DNA from 4 places in the Streptomyces sp. NPDC003042 genome. Region 4 is predicted to be linked to each of the others. Evidence: riboswitches for the same ligand, from Rfam matches in the RefSeq annotation. Region 4 holds a riboswitch; each other region holds the start of a gene.

Region 1 (4,202 bases), on a different contig from region 4:
CCGCCGCAGCAGTTCCAGCAGCGGAGGCCAGTCACCGTCGCGGAACTGCTGCCACAGCGAACGGGGCGGCACGTACGGGGCGTAGGGCGGCGGCCCCGGAAAGGGATGCGGCCCGGGGTGCGGGTACTGGCTGGGACCGGGCTGCGGCGGCACGCCCGGCGGCGGCGGTGGCTGACCCCCGTTCGGCCGCGATATCGGGCCGTACGGGTTCGGTCCCCCGAAAGTCACGCCGGTTTCCTTCCTGAGATGCGGGACGGGTGTGCTGGGCAGCGATCCTGGTGGATCTCCGCCGAAGTCAACACGATCAACACAGTCAACACGGTGAGCACAGTCAACTGCCAACTCCGCGACCGCACATGGGGTTGCCTACGCCTGCCCGGCCATCGCCCTCGAAACGTGCGTCGGCGGGCTGCCCGTCGGGTCGACGACAGGTCGTCACCGGGTCAGCGGTGCTCGGGATTGGGGAAGTCGAAGCGGCAGCCCGCGTCCCACTCGGACCGCTGGTTGCCATGGGCCGGCATGCCGCCCGCGCGCTTGAGGAGCGCGGCGAGGTGCATCAGGTTCCACGACATGAAGGTCGTGTTGCGGTTGGTGAAGTCGTTCTCCGGCCCGCCCGAACCGGGGTCGAGGTACGAGGGCCCGGGCCCGGCCTCGCCGATCCAGCCCGCGTCGGCCTGCGGCGGGATGGCGTAGCCCAGGTGCTGGAGGCTGTACAGGATGTTCATGGCGCAGTGCTTGACGCCGTCCTCGTTGCCGGTGATGAGCGCCCCGCCCACCCGGCCGTAATAGGCGTACTGCCCCCGGTCGTTCAGCAGGGAGGAGCAGGCGTAGAGCCGCTCGATGACCTGCTTCATGACGGAGCTGTTGTCCCCGAGCCAGATGGGGCCGCAGAGCACCAGGATGTCGGCGTCCATGATCTGGCTGTAGAGGACCGGCCACTGATCGCTCTCCCAGCCGTGGTCGGTCATGTCCGGCCAGACACCCGTAGCGATGTCGTGGTCGACCGCCCGGATCAGGGACGTCCGGGCGCCGGCGGCCTCCATGACGGCGCGGCTCCTGGAGATCAGGCCCTCGGTGTTGCTGGTCTCGGGCGAGCGCTTGAGGGTGCAGTTCACGTAGACGGCGGAAAGGTCCGAGTAGTCGGGGTGGTTCGCGGTGGCGGAATCGTCGGGCACGCCCCCCACCCTGCCCACCGCCGGCCGGGATCGCCAGCGCGCCGCGCCCGTCCGGGCCGCCTTGGGGTTGGTACCGGTCGGCGCGGGCGACTAGGGTCAGCGGGCCTTGGTGTTCGGGAAACCGGTGGAAAACCGGTGCGGCCCTCGCCACTGTGATCGGGAAGTCCGGCTCCACTCCTGCGGGAAAGCCACTGGGACCGCGCGGGAGACCGTACGGCCCCGGGAAGGCGGAGTTCAGGGCATCAGTACCCGTGAGCCAGGAGACCGGCCGGGGCGCGTCGTCCATCCACGAGGTGCTGGAGAGGTCTCTCTACTCATGCATATAGCCGAGGGGTTCCTGCCCCCTTTGCACGCGGTCGCCTGGGGCGCCGCATCCGCTCCCTTCGTCGTCCACGGTGTCCGCGCCCTGACCCGTGAGGTCAAGGCCAACCCGGAGAGCACGCTGCTGCTCGGGGCGTCCGGAGCGTTCACTTTTGTCCTGTCCGCCCTGAAGATCCCCTCCGTGACGGGCAGTTGCTCGCACCCCACCGGGACCGGGCTCGGCGCCATCCTCTTCCGGCCGCCGATCATGGCGGTGCTCGGCACCATCACCCTGCTGTTCCAGGCCCTGCTGCTGGCGCACGGCGGGCTCACAACCCTCGGTGCCAACGTCTTCTCGATGGCGGTCGCCGGGCCGTGGGCGGGCTACGCCGTCTACCGGCTGCTGCGGAAGTTCGACGTACCGCTGATGGTGACCGTGTTCTTCGGTGCCTTCTTCGCCGACCTGGTCACCTACTGCGTGACCTCCGTCCAGCTGGCGCTCGCCTTCCCGGACCCGGGCAGCGGATTCGTCGGCTCCCTGGAGAAGTTCGCGGGCATCTTCGCGCTCACCCAGATCCCGCTCGCGGTCAGCGAAGGGCTGCTGACCGTGCTCGTGGTGCGGCTGCTGATGCAGTCCAGCAAGTCCGACCTGGTGCGCCTGGGCGTCGCCCGGCTGACCGGTGGCACCAAGGCGCGGCAGGAGGCGACGAACCGATGACCAGGAACGCGAAGATCAACACCCTGCTGCTGCTCCTGGTGGCGGCGCTGGCCGTGCTCCCGCTCGCGCTGGGGCTGGGCGACGGCCAGGAGGAGCCGTTCGCGGGCGCCGACGCGCAGGCGGAGGCGGCCATCACCGAGATCGAGCCGGACTACGAGCCGTGGTTCTCCCCCCTGTACGAACCCCCCTCGGCGGAGATCGAGTCGGCGCTGTTCGCCCTCCAGGCGGCGCTCGGCGCGGGCGTGCTCGCGTACTACTTCGGCGTCCGTACGGGCCGGCGCCAGGCCGCCGCCGCAGCGGGGTCCGAGGCCGGGGCCGGGGCGCCCTCCGCCACGCCGGAGCCGTAGGCGGTGCTGCCGATCGACGTGGCGGCGCACAGCAGCCGCTGGCGGCGCCGCCACCCGCTGGAGAAGGCCCTGTTGGGGTTCGGGCTGACCGTCACCGCCGTGTGCCTGCCGCCCTGGCCCGGCGGGCCGCTGGTCGCCGCGGCGACCCTGGCCGTATTGCTGGGGCCCGCCGGGGTGGCCGGGCGGCAGCTGTGGCGGGCCTTCCGGATCCCGCTGGGCTTCTGCTTCACCGGGGCGCTGCCGCTGCTGGTCTCCGTCGGGGGGCCGGACGGGTTCCTCGCGCCGGCCCCTGACGGCCTGCGGCACGCCGGGGAACTGCTGCTGCGTACGTCGGCGGCCTCGCTCGGCGTGCTGCTCTTCGCCTTCACCACCCCCGTCTCGGACGTCCTTCCCCGGCTGGTCCGGGCCGGGGTGCCGGCCCCCGTGGTGGACGTGGCCCTGGTCATGTACCGGATCGGCTTCCTGCTGCTGGACTCCCTGGCCCAGGTCCGGCGGGCGCAGGCGGCCCGCCTCGGGAACACCGGCCGGGCGGCGGCGTGGCGTTCGGTCGCCGGGCTCGCCGCGACCTCGTTCGTCCGGGCCTTCGACCGCGCGGCGCGGCTCCAGGAGGGGCTGGCCGGGCGCGGGTACGACGGCGCGCTGCGGGTGCTCGTACCGCGGGCGGCGCTGTCCTGGCGGTTCCTGACGGCGTCCGCCGCCCTCCTGACCGGGCTGGTCGCCGCAACCCTCGTACTGAAGGAGCTCTCCCGTTGAGTCCGTTGGTGGAACTGGTCGGCGCGGGCTACGCGTACGAGGACGGGCCCGCGGTGCTGTCCGGCGTGGACTTCGGCATCGCCGAGGGACGGGCGCTGGTCCTGCTGGGCCGCAACGGCAGCGGCAAGACCACGCTGATGCGGCTGCTGAGCGGGGGCCTGCGGCCGGGTTCGGGCACGCTGCGGCTCGACGGCACGGCGGTGACGTACGACCGGTCCGGGCTGACCCGGCTGCGGACGGCGGTGCAGCTGGTGGTCCAGGACCCGGACGACCAGCTCTTCGCCGCCTCGGTGGAACAGGACGTCTCCTTCGGCCCGATGAACCTGGGCCTGCCCGCGCCGGAGGTCCGGCAGCGGGTCGACGCCGCACTGAAGGCCCTGGACATCACGGCGCTGCGGGACCGCCCGACCCACCTGCTCTCGTACGGGCAGCGCAAGCGGGCGGCGATCGCGGGCGCGGTGGCGATGGCCCCGCGCGTGCTGATCCTGGACGAGCCGACGGCCGGGCTGGACCCGGACGGCCAGGAGCGGCTGCTGGACGTCCTGGCCGGCCTCACGGACACGACGGTGGTGATGGCCACGCACGACGTGGACCTCGCGGTGCGCTGGGCCGACGACGCGGCGGTCCTGACCCCGTCGGGCATCCGCGTGGGCCCGGCGCCGACCCTCTTGTCGGACCCGGCCCTCCTCACGTCGGCGGGCCTGCGCCAGGCCTGGTCCCCGGCGGTGACGGCCCTGCTCCGCACGCACGGCCTGCTGGCCCCGGGCGCCCCCGGCCCCCGTACCCCGCAGGAGCTGTCCGCGTGGAAGTCGGTACGCGGCTGACCGCACGCCGCGCAAACTTAGGATGTCGGCATGTCGCTCCCGCACGCCATCCTCACCGCCCTGCTCGAGAAGCCCTCGTCGGGGC
Region 2 (4,202 bases), on a different contig from region 4:
TGTACAAGCCCGGCTTCGTCGACGACATCCTGGCCGGCATCGTCCACGAGTTCGACATCGGTCCAACCTTTGTCGCCATTGCGCTCACGCTCATGGCCATCCCGATCCTCATGATCCTGCTCTCCGCGACACTGCCCGCCCGTGTCAACCGCACCATCAACCTCGTCGTAGCAACGCTCTACATCCCCGTCTCGATGTTCAACGCGGTAGGGGAGTCCTGGACCTACTTCTACTTCTACGGCCTCTCCATCGGACTCGAGGTGCTGCTCCTGGCCTTCATCCTGCGCTCCGCCTGGACCTGGCCACGCCGCACCGCATCACCGGCGACCCTGGCAGCCAGCCTCGACAGCGAGCCACTCCGCAGGCCGCAGCAGGCGTGACTGCCCGCCCCGCGCCCGACCATCCTTCGCTCGCGCCACCCGCGGGCACGGTCCATTCAGCGGTGACCTGATGGTCATGCCGGTGTGGCGATGCTCCAGGGATCGCCCAGAAAGGCGTTGCGTAGGGCTGTGAAGACCTCGACGCCGTGGGCTTTGGCCGTGGCGATGTAGGAACGGACGCGGCAGAACGCGGTGAGTCCTCGCATGCTGCGCCAGCTCCCGCTGATCTTGGCTTGGAGCTTGGCCATCCTGATCGCCTGCTCGGCTGGGTTGTCGGTCCACTCGACGTGGAAGTCCAGGGTGAAGTTGAGGACTTGATCGACTCGCTCACGCATCCGTTTCGCCAGCTTGTAGGCGTCGTGGCTGCGGCCGGCGGTCCCGGGGGTGTTCGCGTCGATGCCCTGCTGCGCGGTGTTGAGATACAGATCCCGCAGGCTCTGGCTCGTGGTCGTGGACAGGCCGGCCGCGCCCTGCGTGATCGCGGTGTCGACGGGGCGTCGTGCCTTCTCCAAGGTCTGGCGCATCTGCTCGGCCCACGCCTGATGTTCGGGGTCGGACTCCCACACGGCCTTGAGGTCGCGCAGCAGGTGAGCGCAGCACAGTTGCACCTGGGTGACCTTCCCGCCACGGGTGGTGTCGCTGTATTTGTGGTAGCCGTGCCAGTCATCGCGGATGAGCACTCCGGCGAAGCGCGGCAGGATGTCGAAGCCGTCCATGGCGGCGTGGCTGCGGGTCTGGTGCGCGCCGTACCAGATCAGATTGTCGGTGCGGGCGGTGTAGACGTAGCCGGTCGCGCCGTTGACCGGCACCGGGGTCTCGTCGTGGTGCAGCCGCGGCGCGGCGGCCAACGCGCGTTTCAGGTCGGTCTCGAAACCGACCAGCCGCGTCGACAGTCGCCGCAGGCAGGAGGCGACGAACCCGGTGGACACCGGGCAGCCGAACAGTTCCGCGAGCATCTCAGCGGTCCGCTCCATGCTGACATGCCCGCGATAAGCGATGTGCGCGGCGAACGCCCGCACGTTCGGGCCGTAACAGACCGGCCCGGACACCCCCGCCGGAGGCGGCGCCTGGGTGAGGTGCCCGGCCGAGCACCGCCGCCGCATCAGATCGAACTGGACCTTGCGCAGCGTCACCGGCGGGACGTCCCACTGCTGGACCGGGGTGAACCCCTCACCAGGGGCGTTCGAATCCAGACACTCGCCGCAGGTCGAGCACTCGGCGGGCTCGACTGGCACTGTGTCAGCCAACTCCGAGACCGGCGCGAACTCCAGGCCCGAGCCCGGGTGTCCCCGCTGCCCACCGGGCTTGCGGTCCTTGGACCGTTCTCGCCGCGAGTTCGCCTTATGCCGCTTGGCTGACGGTTCCCGACTGCCCGAACGCGCCGGTCGTGCAGGAGCGGATCGCCGCCGCGCTCGACGGCCGGGCGGCGGAGGTGGAGCTGGTCGAGGTGCGCGAGGAGGAAGAGGCCGCGCTGGGGCATGACCGGCTCGCCCACCGTGCTGATCAATGGCGCCGACCCGTTCGCGGTGGCGGGGGCCGCGCCGAGCGTCTCGTGCCGCCTGTACCGGGACGCGGACGCCCGCACCGACGGGGCGCCGAGTGTGGAGGCCCTGCGCGCCAGGCCCTCACGGGCGGGGGCAGCCGACCCATTGCAGCACCTGTTGTTGGCGTTCGTTTAGCTGTCGGGTCGCTGGCCGTGTTCTGCCGGTCCATCGTCTTCATCGGCCTGAGCACATTGGCTGCAGCACTCGGGCTCAGGGCCGTATCCGCTCGGCCCGCACGGCGCCGTGCCGGGAGCGCGCTAAGCTGCACACGCCCCGCGGGGGAAGTCCGGTGGAAGTCCGGCGCTGACCCGCAACGGTAGGCGGAGTGACGAACCTGTAGGCAGGTCCGTCCCCCGTGAGCCCGATTACCCGCGGCGGTGAAGGCTCCTGACAACTCGCCGTGGACTGCGAGAGGGTGCTGCGCCGGACGCACCACGTCGCGGTCTGCTCCCTTGGCGTGTGGCACGGCCCGAGGCGAAGGCGATCCGCCCGTGGCCATACCTGTCGAACACAGCAGCGCTGCCGCGCCGCCGCACGCTTCCCGAACGGGCACCGGGCCGGCGCCGCCAAGACGCGTGCCGCTGCCACCTCTTCTCGCCGCCCTGTGCGTCGCGCTGGTGCTCTCCGTCGTCTGCGGGGCGGGGATCGGGGCTTCCGGACTCTCCTGGGGCGAGGTGCTGCGCTATCTCTGGTCGGGGCTGGCAGGTGGAGCGATAGCCCCCGACGAGGTGCCGGCGTACACCATCGTCTGGGAACTGCGCTTCCCGCGAGCCCTGCTGGCCGCGGTCGTCGGCGCAGGGCTCGCGGCCATCGGCGTCGCCGTGCAGGCCATGGTCCGCAACGCGCTCGCCGACCCCTTCGTCCTCGGCATCTCCTCGGGCGCGGCAGTCGGCGCCAACGCCGTCATGCTCTTCGGTGCGCTCGGCGCGCTCGGTATCTGGGCGCTGTCCACCGCCGCGTTCTTCTCCGCGCTGCTCGCCATGATGCTGGTGTACGCGATCGCCCGCACCGCTCGTGGTCTGACCCCGATGCGGCTGGTCCTCACGGGCAGCGCGATGTACTACGGCTTCTCGGCCGTCACCACGTTCATGGTGTTCGCGGCCGAGCGCGGTGAGGCGGCCCGCTCCGCGATGATGTGGCTGCTCGGCAGCCTCGGCGGCGCCAACTGGGCCTCCCTGCCCGTTGCCGCGGGCGCCGTGCTCGCCGGCCTCGTTCATCTCACGCTGTCGGCGCGCCGACTGAACGCGCTCGCCATGGGCGATGAGACGGCGGCCGCGCTGGGCGTGGACGCGGGGCGGCTGCGCAAGGAGCTCTTCGTGGTCTGCGCGGCCGTCACCGGGGCCGTGGTCGCCGTCAGCGGTGCGATCGGCTTCGTCGGACTGATGGTTCCCCACGGCGTACGCATGCTGGTCGGCGCCGACCACCGCCGGGTGCTGGCCGTCGCACCGCTGGCGGGCGCGGTCCTGATGATCTGGGTGGACATCCTCTCCCGCGTCGTGATGGCACCGACCGAACTGCCGGTGGGCGTACTGACCGCAGTCATCGGCGTGCCGTGCTTCGTCCTGCTGATGAGCCGCCGCTCGTACACCTTCGGAGGCGCGTGATGCGGATCGACATCGATGACCTGACGGTCGAGACCGCGGGCGCGCGGCTGGTCGAGGACGTCACCCTGCGGGTGGGCGGCGGGCAGCTCGTCGGGCTGGTCGGACCCAACGGCAGCGGCAAGTCCAGCCTGCTGCGCTGCGTCTACCGGGCGCTGCGCCCCACGGCCGGTACGGTCCGGCTCGGCGGGGAGGACCTGCACGCGATGAGCGCGCGCGACGGCGCCCGCCGGCTGGCCGCGCTACCCCAGGAGTCGGTCGCCGAGTTCGACTTCACGGTCACCGAGGTCGTAGCGATGGGACGGCTGCCGCACCAGAGTGCCACGGCCCGCACCACCGCCGGGGACCGGCAGGCCTGCGAGGCCGCGCTGGCGCGGGTCGGCGCCGGACACCTGGCCGACCGCGGCTTCCTCACGCTCTCGGGCGGGGAGAAGCAGCGGGTCCTGATCGCCCGCGCGCTGGCCCAGCAGCCGCAGGTGCTCGTGCTCGACGAGCCCACCAACCACCTCGACGTCGCCCAGCAGTTGGAAGTGCTGTCGCTGGTGCGCGGCAGCGGGCTCACCGTGCTCACCGCACTCCACGACCTCAACCTCGCCGCCGTCCACTGCGACCTGCTCTACGTCATCGAGCACGGCCGGATCGTCGCCTCCGGCGCTCCGTACGACGTACTCACGACC
Region 3 (4,202 bases), on a different contig from region 4:
CCAGGTGGACCTGGGGGGTGAGCGTGACACGGGTGCCGGGGTCGAGGCTGCCGTGGGTGACGGCGAGGAGGCGACGTACGACGGTGTCGGGTTCATGGGGGACGTCGGCGAGGACGGGGCCGACCACCGCGTGCACTCCCGGCGCGTCCAGCCCGTAGGTACCGGGGCGCAGGGACGCCGCCGAGCGGGTCAGCACGACCCGTCCCGCGGCGGTGGAGTGGACGCTGAGCCGGGGGCCGCCGCGCAGGGGGCGGCCCGGTTCGGGGCGCAGGGCGACGTCGGCGGCGTACCGGCCGGCCGCGACAGCGGCTGCTCCGGCACCGATCAGGGTCGTGGTGACGGCCGCTGCCGTCACTGTGGCGGTACGCACCGCTCCAGTGTCGAGGCGCGGGGGCGGACGGGCCACCGGAGGAGATCGTTCCGGGCGGGGCGGCGAAGAGGCGGTCCGGAGGTGATCTGGGTCTCCTTCGGGGTCCACCGGGGCGGGCCTCCGCACCGGAGGTCCCGGGTGGAGCGGTTCATTCACCCGGCTTTGACGTGCATTAATCGATGGATCTACGGCAGAATCGGGACGAAGGTCCCGATCGCGCGCCGAGGGGGGACACCATCGCGCCCCACTCAGTTCACCTTCCGTTCATCCAGATTGCCTACGGTCGCCGAGCCACTGACGTCAAACAGAAGCCTGGGTAAATGGAGCACATAACGCTTCTCCTCGGGATCGTGATCATTACCGCTCTCGTGTTCGACTTCACGAACGGTTTCCACGACACGGCCAACGCGATGGCCACCACCATCTCGACCGGCGCCCTCAAGCCCAAGACTGCGGTGGCGATGTCCGCCGTGCTGAACCTCGTCGGCGCCTTCATGTCCGTGGAGGTCGCCAAGACGATTTCCAAGGGCCTGGTCAACGAGGAAGGCATCCAGCCAGAAGTGATCTTCGCCGCCCTGGTCGGCGCGATCCTCTGGAATCTCGTCACCTGGCTGGTCGGACTTCCTTCCAGCTCCTCCCACGCCCTGATGGGCGGCCTGATCGGCGCCGCGGTGGCCTCGGCCGGCATCGGCGCGGTCAACGGCAGCGTCGTCGTCACCAAGGTGCTCATCCCGGCGATCGCCGCTCCGCTCGTGGCCGGCCTGGCCGCGCTGCTGGCAGCCAAGATCACGTACAAGCTCGGCAACAGGGTCGGCGAGAAGACCTCCGCCAAGGGCTACCGCACCGGTCAGATCGCCTCGGCCGGTCTCGTCTCCCTCGCGCACGGCACCAACGACGCGCAGAAGACGATGGGCATCATCACGCTGGCGCTCATCGCCGGGAACGCCCTGCCGGCCGGCGCCAACCCGCCGGTGTGGGTCATCGTCTCCGCCGGTCTGGCCATCGCGATGGGCACCTACCTGGGCGGCTGGCGCATCATCCGCACCATGGGCAAGGGGCTCACCGACCTTCAGCCGCAGCAGGGCTTCGCCGCCCAGACCTCGGCCGCCAGCGTCATCCTGGCCTCCTCCAGCCTCGGCTTCTCCCTCTCCACCACCCACGCGTGCTCCGGTGCGGTCATGGGTGCGGGCCTGGGCCGCAAGGGCGGCGTGGTCCGCTGGTCCACCGCCACCCGGATGTTCATCGCCTGGGGCCTGACCCTGCCGGCCGCCGCTCTGGTCGCCGCCGGTGCCGAGCTGGTCATGCGCAGCGGTGACATCGGCGTCGCGGCCGTCACGGTCTTCCTCGTGGCCTCCTGCGTGGCCATCTGGTTCATCTCGCGCCGTCAGGTCATCGACCACCACAACGTCAACGACGTGGAGCCGGTCACCGGGGACACCGCGGCCGAGCAGCCCGGTGTCGTCACCACGGCCATGGCCATGGTCGCCGTCCCGCCGGCCACCGTCGCGGCCGGTACGACCGCCGCCGTGACCGACGAGGACCTCAGGGCGACCATCCCGGCCGCCACGACCACTCCGGCGGCTCCGGCCGCCGCGGTCTGACCGAGACATACAGAGACCGAGACATTCAGAAAGCGGCAGTATGAAGATCGACTGGGCAGCACTCGGCTCCGTCTTCGGGGTCAGCCTCACCGCCACCGTCGCGCTCGTGGCCCTCTTCACGCTGGGCCTGGTGGGCCTCTCCAAGCACGAGGCCGCCACCGAGCAGGGCGGGGCCGCCACCCTGGCCCGCAGCGGCGCCTACGCCTGCTTCGCGCTCGTCGCGGGGGCCGTCGCGTACGGGATCTACCTGATCGTCAGCTGAGACGCCACAGGTGAAAGCTCCTTCCGGTTCTTCCGGAGGGAGCTTTCGCATGCCCGGCGCGCGTTCTCACGGCCCGCGTTCTCACGGCGGGGCGACGGCGGGGCGACGGCGCGGTGACCGCGGGCCGACGGCGAGTCAGCGCCAGGTCAACGGCAAGTTGACGGGCGTTCTCGGTGCGTGGTGGACTGCCCGAGCCAATACGGCGGCATGGAGAGGAAGTCCGGTGCGAATCCGGCGCGGTCCCGCCACTGTCACCGGGAAGCGCACGCGGTGCGTGCGCCCCGGGAGCCAGGAACTCTCGCCGCCGGACACGTCGAACCAGGGCGCGGACCCTGAGTGAGGACATACCTGCCACCATGCGTGCCGATCGCGTTTTCGCGTACGGCGCCACGGCGGGCCTGATCGGCGACCGGATCCTCGGGGATCCGCGCCGAGGGCACCCCGTGGCCGCCTTCGGACGAGCCGCCGCCGCTGTCGAACGCGCCCTGTGGCGCGACGACCGCGCCCGGGGCGTCCTCCATACCCTGGTGTGCGCGGGGGGCGCGGCCGCCGTCGGCGCGCTGGGCGCCCGCGCCGTGCGCTCCCGGCCCGCGGCCACCCGTATCGCCCTGACCACCGTGGCCACCTGGGCCGTGGTCGGGGGCACCTCGCTCGGCCGGGAGGCCCGCGCCATCGGCGGGGCGCTCGCCGCCGGGGACGCCGAGGTGGCCCGGGAGCGGCTGCCGCACCTGTGCGGGCGCGACCCGCAGGCCCTGGACGAGCAGCAGATGGCGCGCGCCGTCGTGGAATCGGTCGCGGAGAACACCTCCGACGCCGTGGTCGGGGCGCTGGTGTGGGGAGCCGTCGCCGGGGTGCCCGGGCTGTTGGCCTTCCGCGCCGTGAACACCCTCGACGCCATGGTGGGCCACAAGTCGCCCCGCTACCTGCGCTACGGCTGGGCCTCGGCGCGGCTGGACGACCTGGCCGGCTGGCCGGGGGCACGGCTGACGGCGCTCGCCGCCGTGGTCGCCGGCCCCGACCGGCGGGGAGCCGTACGGGCCTGGCGCGCGGACGCCGCCGGGCACCCGAGCCCCAACGCCGGCCCGGTGGAGGCCTCCTTCGCCGGGGCGCTCGGCGTACGGCTGGGCGGGACGCTGGCGTACGGCGGGCGGGTCGAGCACCGGGCCGTGCTGAACGGTGAGGCGGGGCGGCCGGTGGAGGTCGCTGACATCGAGCGGGCGGTGCGGCTGTCGCGGCGGGTGACGTGGCTGGCACTGGCTTCATGTGTGACGTTGCGGTTTGCCATGTCACGGTGCACTCGGAGGGGGCGCGGATGAGCGGTGCGAAGCGCGGCGGCGGACTGCTGGTCGCGGGCACGACGTCGGACGCGGGCAAGAGCGTGGTCACGGCGGGCATCTGCCGCTGGCTGGCGCGCGAAGGCGTGAAGGTGGCCCCGTTCAAGGCGCAGAACATGTCGCTGAACTCGTTCGTGACGCGCGAGGGCGCCGAGATAGGCCGTGCGCAGGCGATGCAGGCCCAGGCGGCCCGCGTGGAGCCGACGGCGCTGATGAACCCGGTACTGCTCAAGCCCGGCAGCGACCGCAGCAGCCAGGTGGTGCTCCTGGGCAAGCCGGTGGGCGAGATGAGTGCGCGCGGCTACCACGGGGGTCGGCAGGAGCAGTTGCTCGGCATCGTCACGGACTGCCTGGAGCAGCTGCGGGGCACGTATGACGCCGTGATCTGCGAGGGGGCGGGAAGTCCGGCCGAGATCAACCTGCGCCGGACCGACATCGTGAACATGGGCATCGCGCGGGCCGCCCGCTTCCCGGTGGTCGTGGTGGGGGACATCGACCGGGGCGGGGTCTTCGCCTCCTTCTTCGGGACGACGGCGTTGCTGTCCCCCGAGGACCAGTCGCTGATCGCGGGGTACCTCGTGAACAAGTTCCGCGGCGACGTCACGCTCCTGGAGCCCGGAATGGAGATGCTGCGC
Region 4 (4,202 bases):
TTCGCGCTCGGCATGTCCGAGATCTTCTCCGCCGTGATCGGCGGGACCGCGATGAAGGCCTTCTGGTACCACTTCGCCATCATGTTCGAGGCCCTCTTCATCCTGACGACGGTCGACGCGGGCACCCGCGTCGGGCGGTTCATGCTCCAGGACACCCTCGGCAACGTGCACAAGTCCTTCAAGGAGGTCAGCTGGAAGCCGGGCGTGTGGCTGGCGAGCGCGGTCGTCGTCGGCGGCTGGGGCTACTTCCTGTGGGTCGGCGTCAAGGACCCGCTGGGCGGCATCAACCAGCTCTTCCCGCTGTTCGGCATCGCGAACCAGCTGCTCGCGGCGGTGGCCCTGGCCGTCTGCACGACCCTGCTGATCAAGTCCGGACGGCTCAAGTGGGCCTGGATCACGGGTGTTCCGCTCGCCTGGGACGTGGCCGTCACCCTCACCGCCAGCTACCAGAAGATCTTCTCCGAGGACGTGAAGGTCGGCTTCTTCGCGCAGCGCGAGAAGTACCAGACCGGCATCGACGCCGGGAAGGTGCTGCCGCCCGCCAAGAACATGGACGACATGCACACCGTGGTCACCAACGCCACGGTCGACGGCGTCCTGTCGGTGCTGTTCGCGGTCCTGATCATCGTGGTGCTGGCGGACGCGGCCCGGACCTGCTTCAAGGCCATCAGCAACCCGGAGTCCGTGAAGCTCTCCGAGGTCCCGTGGACCGAGTCGAAGATCGTCGCCCCGGCCGGTCTGATCGCGACGGCCGAGGAGAAGGCGGAACTCGCGACCGCCGGCCTCGACTCGGGCGGCGGCCGGGCGAAGGAGCCGGTGTCGTCATGAGCCTGCGCAGCGTCCTCGCGCGAGCCCGGTTCTACGTACGGGAGTTCTCGGGGGAGGCGGCCTACGACCGGTACGTCGCCCACGCCCGTTCCCACGCCCCGGACGCGGAGGTCATGACCCGCCGCGCCTTCGAACGCGAGCGCACGGACGCCCGCGAGGCGAACCCCCGCGAGGGCTTCCGCTGCTGCTGAGCCCATACGTACGCAGGGCCCCCGCCCATCCTGGGCGGGGGCCCTGCGGCGTGCTCAGCGCACCCAGTCCTTGAGGGGCTCGGTCTGGAGGGTGATGCCGACGGGTTCGGGAAGCTTGACTTCCTTGCCGAAGGGAACGGTGCGCACAGTCTCGTAGCGGTCGCCATCCGGGTCGCTGTGGACGAGAACCTGGCACTTGAGCCGGTCGATGAGGAGGTAGACGGGGATACCGGTCTGCGCATAAGCGCGCGGCTTCTCGATCCGGTCGCGCCGCTCGGTGTCGGAGTCCCACGTGGTCACCTCGACGGCCATCAGGATCGGGCTCGGATCCACCCAGTGGCCCTGTCCTACGAACGCGTCCTCGTGCGCCAGAACCCCGTCCGGAATGGCGCGGCCCTCCCGGTACTGTTCTGCCTTGATCCCCCGCCCTGGGTGCAGCCAGAACTCCGGGTGGTGCTGCACGCAGATCCGCGTCAGCCACAGAATGACCCGCCCGTGGTCCCCGTCCGGCATGGCCTTGCTCCTCAGCACCCCACCGATGAATTCCAGTCGCAGCCCCTCCGCCTCGCGGGCCGCTGTGCGGGCCAGGTGCTCGAACTCTTCGATCGTCATGTGGGGCCGGTCGGTCATCACGGTCATGCCTCGCTCACCTTCTTCGACGGTGCTCTCCGACGATAGCGCCGACGACCGACACCCGTCCGGCACACTCGACCGCATGGACATCTTGATCAGGCCGGCAGTGCCCGCCGAATACGAAGAGCTGGGCGAGCTCACCGCGCAGGCGTACTTGGGCGACGGGCTGCTGACCTCCGGCGAGGCGTACTACGCGGGCGTGCTGCGCGATGTCGCCGGCCGGGCCGCCGATGGGGAGGTCCTCGTCGCCGCGTACGAGGGCACCGTGCTCGGCGGCGTGACCTTCGCCCCGCCCGGGAGCCCGCTGGCCGACATCGCCGGGCCGGGCGAGGCGGAGTTCCGGATGCTGGCCGTTTCCCGCGAGGCCCGCGGGCGGGGCGTGGGCGAGGCCCTGGTCCGCGCCTGCGTGGCCCGCGCCCGGCAGTTGGAGGGCGTCACGCACCTGGTGCTGTCCACCCAGCGCGGCATGACCGGCGCCCAGCGGATCTACGAACGGCTCGGCTTCGTCCGTACTCCGGAGCGGGACTGGGCCCCGGTTCCGGGGCTGACGCTCCTCACGTACCGACTGGAGCTGTAGCCGCGCCGACACAACATGTGGGGGGTCACGCAAGCGGGCGCCCCCACATGTATGCTCAAGGCTGCTGTCGCCGCAGGGGAATCCGGTGCGAATCCGGAACTGTCCCGCAACGGTATGAAGTGCACCCCTTCGTGCACCCGCAAGTCCGAGGACCTGCCGACAGCGCGCCCGGCTCGACCGAACCGGGTGCCGATACGTCCGGGCCTCGCGGTTGGGCCGGTGGACGCCATGCGGTGTACGCGTACCTGCCACGCCCGCATGCGCTCCGTCGCGCCCCGCCCCGCCGATGACCGGGCCGAGCGAGGGAGAGCTCCCCCCGTGACCATCGCGCCTGCCGCACCGCGCGCCGAGTCCGTTCCGTCCGACCCGCAAGGTCCTGGGGCCGCGCTGCTGCGCACCCTGACCGAGCTGACGGCCGACCTCCCCGACACCGACCCCGGCAAGGTCGCCGCCGCCGCCCTGCGCGGGCGCAGCTCCGTCGCCGACGAGGCCGAACTGCGCGGACTGGCCACCGAGGCCGCGGCGGGCCTGATCTCCGAGGACCCGGCGTACTCCCGTCTCGCCGCCCGGCTGTTGACGCTGGCCGTCGCCGCCGAGGCCGCCGGCCAGGGCGCCACCTCCTTCGCCGCCTCCGTGGAGGTCGGTCACCGCGAGGGGCTCATCGCCGACCGTACGGCCTCCTTCGTACGGACCCACGCGCGCCGCCTGGACGCGCTGGTCGAGCACGCCCTCGCCGAAGGCGCGGACGACCGCTTCGGCTTCTTCGGCCTGCGGACGCTGCACAGCCGCTACCTGCTGCGCCACCCGATCACCCGCCAGGTCATCGAGACCCCGCAGTACTTCATGCTGCGCGTGGCCTGCGGCCTCGCCGCGGACGAAAGCATCCCGGCCGTCGAGGAAGTGGCCTCGCTCTACCGACTGATGAGCCGCCTCGACTACCTGCCGTCCTCCCCCACGCTCTTCAACTCCGGCACCCGGCACCCGCAGATGTCCTCCTGCTACCTGCTGGACTCCCCGCTGGACGAGCTCGACTCGATCTACGACCGCTACCACCAGGTGGCGCGCCTGTCCAAGCACGCGGGCGGCATCGGTCTCTCGTACTCCCGCATCCGCGCCCGCGGTTCGCTGATCCGCGGCACCAACGGCCACTCCAACGGCATCGTGCCGTTCCTGAAGACCCTCGACGCCTCCGTCGCCGCCGTGAACCAGGGCGGCCGGCGCAAGGGCGCCGCCGCCGTCTACCTGGAGACCTGGCACGCGGACATCGAGGAGTTCCTGGAGCTGCGTGACAATACCGGTGAGGACCAGCGCCGTACGCACAACCTGAACCTGGCCCACTGGGTGCCGGACGAGTTCATGCGCCGCGTGAATTCCGACGCCGACTGGTCGCTGTTCTCCCCGGCCGACGTGCCCGAGCTCGTCGACCTGTGGGGCGACGCGTTCGACGCCGCGTACCGCAAGGCCGAGGCGGACGGCCTGGCGCGCAAGACCATGCCCGCCCGCGACCTGTACGGCCGGATGATGCGCACCCTCGCGCAGACCGGCCAGGGCTGGATGACCTTCAAGGACGCCTCCAACCGCACGGCGAACCAGACCGCCGAGCCGGGCTCGGTCGTCCACTCCTCCAACCTGTGCACCGAGATCATCGAGGTCACCAACGACGGCGAGACGGCCGTCTGCAACCTCGGCTCGGTCAACATGGGCGCCTTCGTCGTGGAGGGGGAGATCGACTGGGAGCGTCTGGACGAGACCGTCCGCACCGCCGTGACCTTCCTCGACCGCGTCGTGGACATCAACTTCTACCCGACCGAGCAGGCCGGCCGCTCCAACGCCCGCTGGCGTCCGGTGGGTCTGGGCGCGATGGGCCTGCAGGACGTCTTCTTCAAGCTGAAGCTGCCCTTCGACTCCCCCGAGGCGAAGGCGCTGTCCACGAAGCTCTCCGAGCGGATCATGCTCGCCGCGTACGAGGCCTC

What was found. A riboswitch is a leader RNA that binds a small molecule or an ion and turns the genes downstream of it on or off. The one in region 4 is predicted to bind cobalamin.
Region 1: linked by a shared signal. The riboswitch ahead of ACWDYJ_RS34815 (energy-coupling factor ABC transporter permease) and the one ahead of ACWDYJ_RS30070 (ribonucleoside-diphosphate reductase subunit alpha) in region 4 are both predicted to bind cobalamin.
Region 2: linked by a shared signal. The riboswitch ahead of ACWDYJ_RS28785 (FecCD family ABC transporter permease) and the one ahead of ACWDYJ_RS30070 (ribonucleoside-diphosphate reductase subunit alpha) in region 4 are both predicted to bind cobalamin.
Region 3: linked by a shared signal. The riboswitch ahead of ACWDYJ_RS02130 (cobalamin biosynthesis protein) and the one ahead of ACWDYJ_RS30070 (ribonucleoside-diphosphate reductase subunit alpha) in region 4 are both predicted to bind cobalamin.

The regions. Positions count from the first base shown of each region.
Region 1 is NZ_JBSFTP010000132.1:2,643-6,844, forward strand. It holds gene ACWDYJ_RS34805 (hypothetical protein) at 1-72, opposite strand, end outside; gene ACWDYJ_RS34810 (flavodoxin family protein) at 444-1,175, opposite strand; cobalamin riboswitch at 1,266-1,462, shown strand; gene ACWDYJ_RS34815 (energy-coupling factor ABC transporter permease) at 1,492-2,193, shown strand; gene ACWDYJ_RS34820 (energy-coupling factor ABC transporter substrate-binding protein) at 2,190-2,540, shown strand; gene cbiQ (cobalt ECF transporter T component CbiQ) at 2,544-3,293, shown strand; gene ACWDYJ_RS34830 (energy-coupling factor ABC transporter ATP-binding protein) at 3,290-4,117, shown strand; gene ACWDYJ_RS34835 (PadR family transcriptional regulator) at 4,148-4,202, shown strand, end outside.
Region 2 is NZ_JBSFTP010000075.1:29,702-33,903, reverse strand. It holds gene ACWDYJ_RS28795 (DUF6326 family protein) at 1-380, shown strand, start outside; gene tnpC (IS66 family transposase) at 455-1,888, opposite strand; cobalamin riboswitch at 2,181-2,316, shown strand; gene ACWDYJ_RS28785 (FecCD family ABC transporter permease) at 2,500-3,528, shown strand; gene ACWDYJ_RS28780 (ABC transporter ATP-binding protein) at 3,528-4,202, shown strand, end outside.
Region 3 is NZ_JBSFTP010000002.1:180,497-184,698, reverse strand. It holds gene ACWDYJ_RS02145 (alpha/beta hydrolase family protein) at 1-370, opposite strand, end outside; gene ACWDYJ_RS02140 (anion permease) at 691-1,971, shown strand; gene ACWDYJ_RS02135 (hypothetical protein) at 2,012-2,233, shown strand; cobalamin riboswitch at 2,399-2,552, shown strand; gene ACWDYJ_RS02130 (cobalamin biosynthesis protein) at 2,590-3,549, shown strand; gene ACWDYJ_RS02125 (cobyric acid synthase) at 3,546-4,202, shown strand, end outside.
Region 4 is NZ_JBSFTP010000083.1:17,831-22,032, reverse strand. It holds gene ACWDYJ_RS30090 (carbon starvation CstA family protein) at 1-828, shown strand, start outside; gene ACWDYJ_RS30085 (YbdD/YjiX family protein) at 825-1,019, shown strand; gene ACWDYJ_RS30080 (Uma2 family endonuclease) at 1,074-1,658, opposite strand; gene ACWDYJ_RS30075 (GNAT family N-acetyltransferase) at 1,735-2,229, shown strand; cobalamin riboswitch at 2,271-2,404, shown strand; gene ACWDYJ_RS30070 (ribonucleoside-diphosphate reductase subunit alpha) at 2,548-4,202, shown strand, end outside.